Regions from separate parts of the Clostridium saccharoperbutylacetonicum N1-4(HMT) genome, predicted to be linked through region 1. Evidence: riboswitches for the same ligand, from Rfam matches in the RefSeq annotation. Region 1 holds a riboswitch; each other region holds the start of a gene.

Region 1 (3,219 bases):
ATATTAATGAGTTCTATATCATCTGCCATTTCGATTTTAACATCGATACCTTTTGAATGTGCATTAACAATCTTTGAAGATAACAAGGCCTTCAAGGGACTAATTTTAATATGTGATAAGTAAGACAAAGACATATCTTTATTTACAATTTCATCACTTTCAGGAAGTAAATCATTGTAATAGTAATTCTTTAATCCATTAATATCGTCAGTTTCTATATAGCCTGCTAAAGTTGAAAGAATATTCAAATAATCATGTTTGAAGCTTCTTAAATCTGAATACATATTTTCAAGCATGTTTGTATAATTTTGCAATTGAGAATATTCTTTAGATCTATGTTTGTTTACCAAAATGGTAAAGCAGTAATATGTTATAGTTGTAATTAATATAAAAAATATAAATAAATTTAGTGCATTAAATAGAAGCATATTTTTATTCCATGTTACTACAAAATCTTTTAAACTATATTGGTAGTATAAGAATATAATTAATAGAATACTTATTATAAATGCAATAGGTGGTTTATTTGAAATTTTAATATTAATATCAATTCGACTAGAAATCTTTAATAAGATTAGTCTAATAATTTTACTTAGAACAAAAACATTAAGCAGAATAAGAAGTTCTGACATGAAATTTAATAGAAGATTAGCATTTATGTCAGAATAATTATATTTTAATAGATATATTAATATTGCTCCTGTAATAGCATCAGAAATAAATAGTAATATCCATATAAAAGCAGAAAAAATAACAGAAATAAAAAAATTTCTATATATTAATAGCAAACAAGTAAAAATGCAAAGCGGCATTACATATATAGGCAAGGCAGCTTTGGTATTAATAAAGAAATAACCGATTAATATATATATTATTATTGAGAATTTAATTAATATATTTTTATTAGGCTTTACAAAAAAAGTAAAGTTTAGAGCCGGGACCAGAATCTCAAGCATGATAATTAACGGAAAAAGTATATTAAGTACTATTTCAAGCATTTCTTCAACAACCCCTTTATATACCTTAAGGATACATAGCAAATCTCACTATTTGTCATTTCTACAATCATCTTACTTTTATCAATGGATTTAATCTTTTTAGTATTAACTAAATATGATCTATGAGTTTTATAAAAATTAGAAGAAACTGCTTGTTCAATGTTTTTTAAGGTACCGTAAAATTCATATTGTCCTTTAAAAGTATGTACTGAAATTTTATGTTCTTTGCCAGCAGTTTCGAAAAAAAGAATTTCATCAAAATCTAAAAAAATAACATTGCTACCAACATCTATTGAAAGCTTGTTATCATTTTTTGTTTTTGCAGCATTTAGATTATTATGTACAGCATTAAGGCAATCAGCTATTTTAACTTTTATTGCATTAATATCTCCCTTAACTATGTAATCAAGTGCTTGGACTTTATATTGAAATGTAAGAAGCGTTAATTCAGCATGAGCAGTTAAAAATATAATATATCCCTTAGGATCATAGGTTCTTATTAAGTGTGCCAATTGAAAGCCATTAAGATCACTATTTAAGTCTACATCTAAAAAATAGATAAAACTATTTTGACTATTATCAATATACTGAATAACTTCGTGAGGATTGTTTGTAGAAAGTGCAATTTTACAATTGAATTTTTTAGTCTCATTAGATATAATGGCTTCAATTTTTTTTCTTTGATCTAGATTATCTTCACAGATTATAATATTATTCATAATTTTCCCCCTAAAACTATTTAAGTACAAAGTAGTTCTTATAGTCATTCTTTTTACTTAATTTTTGTTTTATATTCTTCAAAATCTTTATGTATCATATATATTTCTACATAAAATGAAAAAGTGCCCATATAATTATAGGCACCAAAACAAAGCTTAAAATTTGTATAAATACATTTTGGCAACCTGACAATCATAGAAAATTAAATTATCCTTAGACTCATAGCTTTGCGGCCCTACCTTTCAGTAAGTGTGCTATTAGCATTGTATTTTTATTATTACTAGATTTATAAATTTTTGTAGTTAGCATATTTTTTACCAAATAATCTGTAAGCTATTGGCGTAACTACTAAGGCTCCTTCTAAAATAGAAAAGGTTATTAAGTTGGTATATATGTTATTATGAAGCAATAAAGCTAAAATATAGAAAGCTATAATAACTATAATAGATTTTATCTTTAAAGATTTTCTCAATTTTAGGCTTATAAGAGGACGTTCTTCAGTATCAGCAGGAGCATATAATAATATAAGGGCAAAACTTATTAAAAATAAAATAGATACTAATAATAGATTTCTTTGTATATTTCGACTTAAGTAAACATTTCCGAAAAAGAGTATGTAATTTATAATAATACATTGGAAGGTCGAATTTGCATGAACTCCAGAAGCAAAAATTCTAAGAGCTGCAAAAACTAGAAAAGCAGTAAGGGCATATCCTAATATTCCTAGAAAATATGCAGTAGCAAATAAAATAATAGATTTAAATATAGTCAAAAAAATGACTAATATTCCATAATGAATTTTTTCCAAATCTTCAGTAGAAGCTGAGGTATTGTTTTTTATAAATTTTGTACATTTCTCACTTAATGGTTTTGAAAGTATCATAAAATCAGTCCTTTTTTGGTTAACGTTAACAACATATTCAATTTATTTTGTAGATAGCTATTTAAATTATCTACAAATATATTTTCTCATAATATTTATTTTCTCATAATATTTAGATTAAATAAACATATTTTTCTCTAAACGTACAAAATTAAGCATTAAAAGTAAAAATTAACATTTGATGTTCTGAAATATTCTTTTTATGCCTAAAAATGGACGTTTTATTACAATGGTATTGACTTTTTGATAAAATGAGTTCTAAATTTATTATAACTAATTGTTATAAAATGGAGATAATATGTTTATTTACATAATTATGAAAATATTTAAGACTATTGTATAAATTTTATTCAATGGAGGTGATTATATAATGCTTGACGTAAAATATTATATATACAGTTTGTTAATGTATCTATTAATATGTATTAGTCCAGTAATTCTTTATATAAAATTTAAGGAAAAAGCAAATGTATTGGCATATCTGAAGTTAACAGGAAATTCCCGAAAAGGTGTAATTGTTGGAAGTGTAATAAGTATAATCTTTGTAGTGTTAATAATTATAAAAAATACAATTATTGGTTTTGATAAGTTTAACACAAATTTGGGATTGCTTTGGAT
Region 2 (3,219 bases), 2.8 Mb from region 1:
GCTATTTTATGATATGGAGCAGGAAGAGGAAAAAAAAGAAATAATTAAATCTTTAGATTTGTTAGAAGAAAGTTTGCTTAAACACTTTATTGAAGAGGAATCTATTCAAAAGCAAAATCAATATCATAATTATGGATTAGTACATAAAGAGCATGAAGAATTTAAAAATCAAATAAATGATTTGAGAAGAGTTATAGAAAAAGATGAGCTATCAACTACATTTGTAGTAGAAATTCAGCAAGAAATGCTTACATCTTATAGAAGACACGTTATAAATTTAGATAAAGATTTTGGGGAGTTCTTAATGAGAAAAATCAGGAAATAATTTTTAGGTCTAAAATTATTTGTAAGATGAAAAATTAAAGCACTAAATTAAGAAATGCATATATAAAAGATTATTTAGTTAAATAATCTTTTATATACTATTTTCAATTTAGTGTTTTTTTATTATTATATATTAGTTTCAGAAGATATTGACACATTTAGAAAAATGGTGATATTTTTAATGTAGTTACAAGTTAATAGTATAAGCAGTAGCTTAATTTATATAAAGGGGCGTAAAATTATGGCAAAGATAGATGAATTACTAGATACCATTGATATTAAACGTGCATCCGATATTCATATCACATCTGGATTAACTCCTATGGTAAGAATTGATGGCAATCTAGTGAGAGCAAATGAAGAAATTATTTCACATGATGTAGTTGGAGAATATATTGAAGATTTAATGCCAGAAAAATTTGAGGAGTTTCTCGAAAAAGGAGAAATTGATTTTAAATATAATAGGAAAGGAATTTGTAATTTCAGAGTAAATGCGTTTAAATGCAGAGAAAGTTATGCAATATGTATGAGAATTATTAAGGAAAAGATTCCTAAACTTAGTGATATATCAACAGCAGAAGCTTTGAAAGAATTCACGGAATTAAAGGATGGCTTAGTTTTAGTTACTGGACCAACTGGTTCAGGCAAAAGCACAACTTTAGCAGCAATGATAAATGAAATTAACAAGAATAAGGAAAAGCACATAATAACATTAGAAGAACCAATAGAATATATACATGAAACAAATAGGTCAGTGATAAATCAAAGAGACGTTGGAGAAGATACTAAAAGTTATGCGGCTGGTCTTAGGGCAGCACTTAGACAAGATCCAGATGTTATATTAGTTGGAGAAATGAGAGATCCTGAAACTATCGAAATAGCATTAAGAGCAGCACAAACAGGACATTTGGTTTTTTCAACGCTTCATAATATGGGAGCAGCAAATAGTATATATAGGATTATAAATTCCTTTGAAGCTGGTCATCAAAATGAAGTGAAAATTCAATTATCATCCTTGCTTAGAGGAGTTGTTTCACAAGTTTTATTGCCAAATGCATCTGGAATTGGAAGGTCGGCAGCAATGGAAATAATGGTATGTACCTCAAGCATAAAAAACTTAATAAGAGAAGGAAATTTTGAACAAATCAATAGTTTTATTCAAATGGGGTCAAAGTTTGGAATGCAAACAATGGAAATGGATTTAAGAAGATTAGTTAACAATAATATAATTTCAAAAGAAGAATATGATACCTGGATTAGAAATAATAAAATTAATTAATCCTATATATTTAAATTTATGTTAAAGTGTTTTGTGAAAATTTACAAAATACACTTGTAAATTAATAGTAGTATGATATTATTATATTAAAAATAAGATAATTTAATTTGTTTAAGAAGACTATGAATCATGTATTGTAGATGGGCACTTGATACATGAGGAGTTAGTAGTGCAACCGGCCTTAAATTTTTTTAGGGTCGTTTTTCGCGCTTTTTTAAAGAAAAAAATTACAAATTAATCTCTTAAAATACATAAATGAATAAAAATGGAAAGGTTTAAATTGAAATGGATTTTGTGTTGGTTTTGGTTTTAGGTTTGGTCATAGGTAGTTTTCTAAATGTCTGTATTTATAGAATACCGTTGGAACAATCTATTGCTTTTCCACCATCTCATTGTACAAATTGTGACCATAAACTGGAACCGCTTGAGCTTATTCCAATAATAAGTTATATATTTCTTGGCGGAAGATGTAAGTATTGCAAAGCTAAAATTTCTGTAAGATATCCAGTTATTGAAATTGTTAATGGAATTTTATATTTATTAATATATTTAAAATTTGGATTAACAATTATTACTTTAAAATATTGTGTTTTAGCATCTCTTTTAATTGTAATTGGGATGATAGACTTTGATACACAATTTGTGTTTACAAATACGATTATTTTTGGTGGAGTTGTTGGAATTGGATTTGTAATATTACAGGCTATTATAAATAAAAATGGAGTTATAGATTTGCTTTTAGGTGGAATTATCGGTGGAGGAATAATAGGCTTAATAGTATATTTGACAAAAGGAATGGGTGAAGGTGATATTGAAATTGCAGGCATCTGTGGATTATTTTTGGGGATTAAAGGAATTTTGCTTGGATTGTTTTTAGCAGTTATTCTTGGAGGAATAGTCGGAATAATAATTTTGCTACTAGAACTTAAAAAAGCAAAAGATAAAATGGCCTTTGGACCATGTATAGCAATTGGAAGTTTGATTTCTATGTTATTTGGAGTAGAAATATTAACATTATATATGAACTATTTAATGTAAGAGCAAATTATAATAAGCTTTTAACATACTAATGATTGAAAAAGCTTAAGAACAATTTTATACTAATGAAGAATATTGCATGGGAGAATATGAGATAGAAAGGTGCGATATGAGAAATGGCTACAGAGAAAAGAAGATTAGGGAATATACTGGTGAACGCAGGAAAAATTACCAGTTATCAATTACAAGAAGCATTAAAGGCACAAAAGGCTCTGGGTAAAAAGCTTGGAGAAATATTGGTAGATACTAAAATAATCACTGAAGAAGATATAATTGAAGCTATTGAACAACAGACAGGAATTAAAAAGGTTGATTTAAATATAATTAATTTTGATAGAAAAGCAATAACATTAATTCCTGAGAATTTATGTGAAAAATATATATTAATTCCTTTTGGCTTTGATAATAATAAAATAAAAGTTGCGCTTGCAGATCCTTTAAATATATTTGCAATAGATGATGTAGCTATATCTACAGGTTTTGAGATAGAGTCCTTTATAGCAAGGACAGCTGATATTAAAAAATTTATAGGGATATATTATAGTAGTCAGCAGGTTAATAATGCGGCCCTTCAGCTT
Region 3 (3,219 bases), 1.4 Mb from region 1:
ATGTTGTTTTCTACAACATCCTCACTTGACTTTATAATTTAAATTTCTAAATAATTATAAACAAGCTACCATAAATTATATTTTAAATTTAGTTATAATACTTCCTAAATCTTCAGACATTTGAGATAAAATTTTACTAGATGAAGCTATTTCCTCAACAGATGCTAATTGTTCTTCTGCTGCTGCTGATATTGTTTGTGTTTCATCTGCTATCTTCATACTTATGTTTTGGATATTATTTACTGAAGTAACTGATGCTTTAGTCCCAACACTTATTTCATTGATGGACTTTGATATTTGGTGAATTTGTTCAGATATTGCACTTATCATTTGAAGTATTTCACGGAAACTTGTACCTGCAACATTTACAACCATTGCTCCTGTATCAACCTCTTTTGAGCTTTCATTCATAACTGAAACTGCACTGTTAGTTTTGCTTTGAACATCGTTAATAATTTTAGCTATTTCTTTAGTGGCTTCTTGTGACTGTTCTGCTAATTTTCTAATTTCATCTGCTACTACGCTGAAACCTTTCCCCGCTTCCCCTGCTCTTGCAGATTCTATAGCTGCATTTAACGCAAGTAGGTTGGTTTGTTCTGAGATACCTTCAATTGTATCAATAATTTGTCCAATCTTCGCTGACTTTTCTTCAAGCTCACTAATAATTGTTGACGTTTCATTAGTCTTTCTCTCTATTATTTCCATTTGATTAATAGCTTTTTCTACTGCTTCTTCACCAGCATTTGCAGAAGTTTGAGCATTATCCGTTAATGTTGAAACTGATTTTGTATTTTCAGATACTACATTTATTTTATCAGATATATTTTCAACTACTTTAGTAGTACTATTAGCAAATGCAAGTTGATCATCCGCACCATTCGCCATAGTAGTTACAGCAGTAGCAACAAGATTTGATGCATCTGCTGATTGTTCAGCACTTGCAGTTAATTCTTCTGAAGATGATACTAATTGTTTTGATGTATCTCCTAATTGCTTAACTAATTCTCTGATATTATTTGTCATCTTATCTAAAGCATTGGATACTGTACCAAACTCACTTTTATCTTTAAGATTCTCTGGTTTTATCTTTAATGAAAAATCACCTTGGGATAAAGCACCTATAAATATTACAAAATCATTTAATCTCTTAGTAATACGTTTTGTTATAAGTACTCCTAATACAATTATCAAAATTGATGCTGTGATAACTATAATTAAAAACGTTCCTACTGCAATCTTAAAATTTAATTTATCTGCATTATTTATTTCTTCAGCAATTTGTCTATTATGATCACCAAGTTCAACCAAACTATTCATGAAAGCTTGTACATATATATCAACATTTTTTTCATAATACTCATACGCTTCTTGATTTTTATTTTCTTTAGCTAAACTAATAACAACTTTCCTACCTTCTCTATACTTTGATAATTTATCTTCTATTTCCTTTATCTTACTTGTTTCAAATGAATCCAACTTTAAATTTTTATACTGATTCATATAATTATTAAATTGTTCAGCACGATTATCAATATCTTTAATTAAACTCTCATTTTCTGCATTATCCGTTGTTACCATAAGTCTATAGATATCAGCTGTAATAGCTCTTGCATGAACTCTAGATTCGCTCAGCCATTCACTGGATAATAACCTTTCATTATACATAGAATCAATACTTTTACTAGATGATAGTAAAAAGTAATATCCAGTTATACCTACTGCAAATAACCCTATTAAAGAGCATATTATAAGTAATGTTAATTTCTTACCTACCTTTAAATTATTAAGCCATCTCATTTTTTAATCTCCTATCCTTATACTTAAAATTTCAATAAAAAAACCCGCCAACAATTAATAACTTAATTGTTGGCAGGTTGCACCACTAACTCCGAATTCTTAAGGTGCCCAAATAAAAGAACTCATCATCGTTTCCAACTTTCCATGACACTATATTACAAAATATTATAATATTCACTATATAAATATTATATCACCTACATATACAAATGTACACTTATTCTACTATTGATAAAGTGTTCAGTTAAACTTATTTCTTACCTTGAAAATAACAATCAAAATATATTCATTACCTCAAATCACATGATCAGCTGACTTTAAGCTATGTGCTGTATAAATGCACTGTGGCTTTTTCAAATGGAAGTGCCTAAACCTTATATTGGTAAAAATATGCTTAAATTAGCAGTTTGATGTAATAAATAAAAAATATGTTCTTTGAAAACTGAATAATGGGATATTTTATAAATATGTTATAATTTATTATATACATTATAACTTGAAGAAGGAGTGAATATAGTGAGTATCACTGTAAATTTATACTATTCAGGAATAAACGGAAATGCCAGAAAATTTGCAGAAGAAATGGAAAACAGCGGTACTGCTGCCGCCATCCGTAACGAAGATGGAAATGAAAAATATGAATATTTCTTTCCGATGAATGATCCTGAAACAGTTTTACTTATCGATAGTTGGAGAGATCAGAATGCAATTGACGCCCATCATGCTTCACCAATGATGACAACTATTGCACATTTAAGAAACAAGTATGATCTGCACATGAAGGTTGAGCGATATGTTTCTGATACTGTAGAGGTTCCTTCTTCAGATGTAAAATTCATCAGGGAATAATTACAGAAATTTCAGCTTGCTCTATGAATCAGCAAGAACTTTGAATTTATAGATTATATAAAATTTAATAACTGATTTAAGAATCACATTATTCAACTAAAAAATGAATAGTGTGATTTTTGCGTAATACTAGAATAACTTGTACTAACTAGTTAGATTTACATACATCTAATGTTGAAGTTAATCTTAATATAGATTTGCATCTTATTCATTGGATCGGATTTAAATACATCTCATGTTGAAGTTAATCCATAGCAAAATAGCCATTCCTTAAAATCAATAATACCATTCATCCCTCTTAGAATCAACTTCCACACAAAAATTTACCAGCCGTTTTATGAATTTTAGCTAACATTCAAAAAATTCTTCTTAAGTCCTTATTTTTACTTACTTTAATGGAATTTATCTTGCTTTATGCCTGGGATAAAATTTAGAAATATTGAATTATAAACTAATAAAAAACTTATTAATTTATATTCTATCCAATGCCAGATATAATGTAGCTAGTGAAATAAAATTCATGCAAGAGTAAGAAATAATGTCTTTGGTTACAGGTATACTGTTTGTTTACTG
Region 4 (3,219 bases), 2.7 Mb from region 1:
CTGGTGGTGCTGCAACAGCAATTCAAGTTCAAGCTGCTTTAGATGGTGTAGCTGAAATATCTATCTTTAATATTAAAGATAAATTCTGGGCAAGAGCAGAAGAAACAGTTAAAAAGTTAACTGAAAAAACAAACTGTAAAGTTAAATTATTTGACTTAGCTGATACTGATGCTTTAAGAAGTGAAATTGAATCAAGTTATCTTTTTGTAAATGCTACAGGTGTTGGTATGAAGCCATTAGAAGGTCAAATGGTAATTCCAGATGAAACATACTTACGTCCTGATTTATTCGTAGCAGATACAGTTTATATGCCACACGTAACTAAATTATTAGAAACAGCTGATAAAGTAGGTTGTAAATGGATTAATGGTGATGGTATGATGTTATATCAAGGAGCAGAAGCATTTAAACTTTTCACAGGAAAAGAAATGCCTATTGAACATATGAAAGAATTCTTAAATATCAAATAATATTGAAAGTATGTTAAAAAAATAATGCAGCTTCTAGTATGACAATTTTAAAGTTTGTTGTATTAGAAGCTATTTCTGAGATTAATAATTATTATAATATTGTACATAATTTAAAAATAAAGCAATAATATTCATAATATATTTTTTTAAAACAGTAGGGGGATAGCTATGAAAAAAACAGTAAAAGTTAGAAATGTTGTACTTGGTGAAGGAACTCCTAAAATTTGCGTTCCAATCGTTGGAAGGACAAAGGAAGAACTTATTGAAGAAGTTGAAGCTTTAAAGGATATCAGTTTAGATGTTGTTGAATGGCGTGTTGATTATTATGAAAATGTAGAAGACATAGAAAGAGTTAAAGAATTACTTGTTAGTTTAAGAAAGCTACTTTCAAATACACCAATATTATTCACATTCCGTAGCAAAAAGGAAGGTGGAGAAAAAGAAGTATCTACAAATTATTATGCAAAATTGAACAAAGAAATTGCAGCTACTAGATTAGTTGACTTAATCGATGTAGAACTTTTTACAGGAGATGAAATTGTTAAAGATATAGTTGCTTATGCACATGATTCTGAAGTTAAAGTTGTAATGTCAAATCATGATTTCTTTAAGACTCCAGTTCAAGAAGAAATTGTATTACGTTTGAGAAAAATGCAAGAATTAGGAGCTGATTTACCTAAAATTGCAGTAATGCCTCAAAATAAAAACGACGTGTTAGTTTTACTTTCAGCTACAAATGAAATGGTTGAAAATTATGCTGAGGGGCCAATTATTACAATGTCTATGGCAGGTACTGGGGTTATAAGCCGTTTAGCAGGCGAAGTATTTGGTTCAGCATTAACTTTTGGAGCTGCCAAAAAAGCTTCAGCACCTGGTCAAATAGGAGTTGCTGATTTACGTACAGTTCTTAATATTTTACATAATAGTATAAAATAATAAAAATATAATGTTAATAGCACACTTACTGAAAGGTAGGGCCGCAAAGCTATGAGTCTAAGGAAAATTTAATTTTCTATGATTGTCAGGTTGCCAAAATGTATTTATACAAATTTTAAGCTTTATTTTGGTGCCTATAATTATATGGGCACTTTTTTATTCTTTAGGAAATTATATTATTGGAGAATCTGCGGATAACTTTTGAAACAGACTAATCAACTAGGTTTAATATTTTAAAAGAATAAAAAAATAAATCATATTCGCCTGCATAAAATGTTCTCGTATGCAGCATAGCTGCTTTTTCTAAGGTGCAGATTTTTCTCACATGCGTTCGAAAAGGCAGATGCGCACCTATAAAAAGAGTGCGAAGCACAATACGGAACTTAATATTAAAAATCTACGGCTCCACAGTCGCCTGCGATTTTTTTATTTTATATAGAAACATATATGATACATATAAATTTTTAAGAATATAAAACGAAAATTAAGTAAAGAGAATGACTATAAGAACTACTTTATACTTAAATAGTGATAGGGGGAAATTTATGAAAAGTATTAAAACAAAATTAATAGTATTTTTGGGATTAATGTTAGCAATTATATGCATAGGATTAGGTATAATTTCATTTATCAATTCATCGAATGCATTAAAATCGAATTTAGGGAAGACATTGCCTAAAATTGCAGAACAAACTGCAAGTAATGTTTCTGGAAGACTTGAAGGGCAGTTAAAAACATTGGAGGCTATTGCAGCTAAACCAGAAATAAGTGATCCTAATATAGCAACAGAAAGTAAGATGCCAATTCTTTCAAATGAAGGTAAAAGAATTGGAAGTATTAGATTAGAATTTGTAGAAGCAAATGGAGACATTAAAAAACCAGATGGAACAATTGTTAATGTTAAAGACAGAGTATACTTAAAAAATGCATTAGCAGGTAAGGATAATGTATCAGATCCGATAGTAAGTAAAGATGCTAATAAACAAGTTGTAGTTGTGTATGCAGTTCCTGTTAAATATAATGATAAAATTGTAGGTGTTTTAATAGAAACAAGAGATGGAAATTATTTAAGTGAATTAACCAATCAACTTAAAATTGGACAAACTGGCTATGCATTTATGATTAGAAAAGATGGAGTAAATATTGCAAGTACTGATAAAGATAAAGTTACCAATTTATATAATCCAATAGATGAAGCAAAAAAAGATCCGAAATTACAAGCAATAGCAGATATTGAAGTTAAAATGGGTGCAGGTGAGACAGGAATAGGTAAATATAGTTTTGGTGGAGTAGATAAATATGTAGGATATGCACCAGTTTCTGGAACTGAATGGTCTGTAGGTGTTATAGTAACAGAAACTGAAGTGTTATCAGAATTATCTGGTTTGAAGATTTCAGTTGCAATATCTTCAATAATATTTATATTAATTGGAGGTTGCATTATATACTTAATTTCAAATAATATATCTAAAGGTGTTAAATTAACTTCAAAGCATTTGAAGGTATTGTCAGAGGGAAACTTGATTGAGGAAGTTCCAATTAAATATTTGAATCAAAAAGATGAAATTGGAGAAATGACTGCTTCAATGAAAATGATGCAAGAATCGTTAGGGATAATGATAAAGCAAGTTAAGGATAATTCATCAAACATTAACTTACAGTCAGAAAATTTATCTTCTATCTCAGAAGAAATAGCAAATGTATCAGAAAATGTTACAGGAGCAATATCTGAAATTGCTACAGGTACGAGCAATCAATCAGAAGAATTAATATATATAACAGAAATTCTTAGTGAGTTTAGCAAGAAGTTGTC

What was found. A riboswitch is a leader RNA that binds a small molecule or an ion and turns the genes downstream of it on or off. The one in region 1 is predicted to bind cyclic di-GMP.
Region 2: linked by a shared signal. The riboswitch ahead of CSPA_RS21615 (prepilin peptidase) and the one ahead of CSPA_RS09115 (LytR/AlgR family response regulator transcription factor) in region 1 are both predicted to bind cyclic di-GMP.
Region 3: linked by a shared signal. The riboswitch ahead of CSPA_RS02785 (methyl-accepting chemotaxis protein) and the one ahead of CSPA_RS09115 (LytR/AlgR family response regulator transcription factor) in region 1 are both predicted to bind cyclic di-GMP.
Region 4: linked by a shared signal. The riboswitch ahead of CSPA_RS25715 (methyl-accepting chemotaxis protein) and the one ahead of CSPA_RS09115 (LytR/AlgR family response regulator transcription factor) in region 1 are both predicted to bind cyclic di-GMP.

What each region holds. Positions count from the first base shown of each region.
Region 1 covers NC_020291.1:2,062,489-2,065,707, forward strand. The annotation lists gene CSPA_RS30505 (sensor histidine kinase) at 1-314, opposite strand, end outside; gene CSPA_RS09115 (LytR/AlgR family response regulator transcription factor) at 986-1,717, opposite strand; cyclic di-GMP riboswitch class I at 1,895-1,984, opposite strand; gene CSPA_RS09120 (accessory gene regulator B family protein) at 2,005-2,601, opposite strand; gene CSPA_RS09125 (CPBP family intramembrane glutamic endopeptidase) at 2,972-3,219, shown strand, end outside.
Region 2 covers NC_020291.1:4,859,853-4,863,071, reverse strand. The annotation lists gene CSPA_RS21625 (bacteriohemerythrin) at 1-325, shown strand, start outside; gene CSPA_RS21620 (type IV pilus twitching motility protein PilT) at 566-1,603, shown strand; cyclic di-GMP riboswitch class II at 1,710-1,793, shown strand; gene CSPA_RS21615 (prepilin peptidase) at 1,889-2,641, shown strand; gene CSPA_RS21610 (GspE/PulE family protein) at 2,758-3,219, shown strand, end outside.
Region 3 covers NC_020291.1:633,850-637,068, reverse strand. The annotation lists gene CSPA_RS02785 (methyl-accepting chemotaxis protein) at 76-1,797, opposite strand; cyclic di-GMP riboswitch class II at 1,860-1,942, opposite strand; gene CSPA_RS02780 (antibiotic biosynthesis monooxygenase family protein) at 2,314-2,646, shown strand.
Region 4 covers NC_020291.1:5,861,087-5,864,305, reverse strand. The annotation lists gene CSPA_RS25725 (shikimate dehydrogenase) at 1-470, shown strand, start outside; gene aroD (type I 3-dehydroquinate dehydratase) at 639-1,406, shown strand; cyclic di-GMP riboswitch class I at 1,415-1,504, shown strand; gene CSPA_RS25715 (methyl-accepting chemotaxis protein) at 1,952-3,219, shown strand, end outside.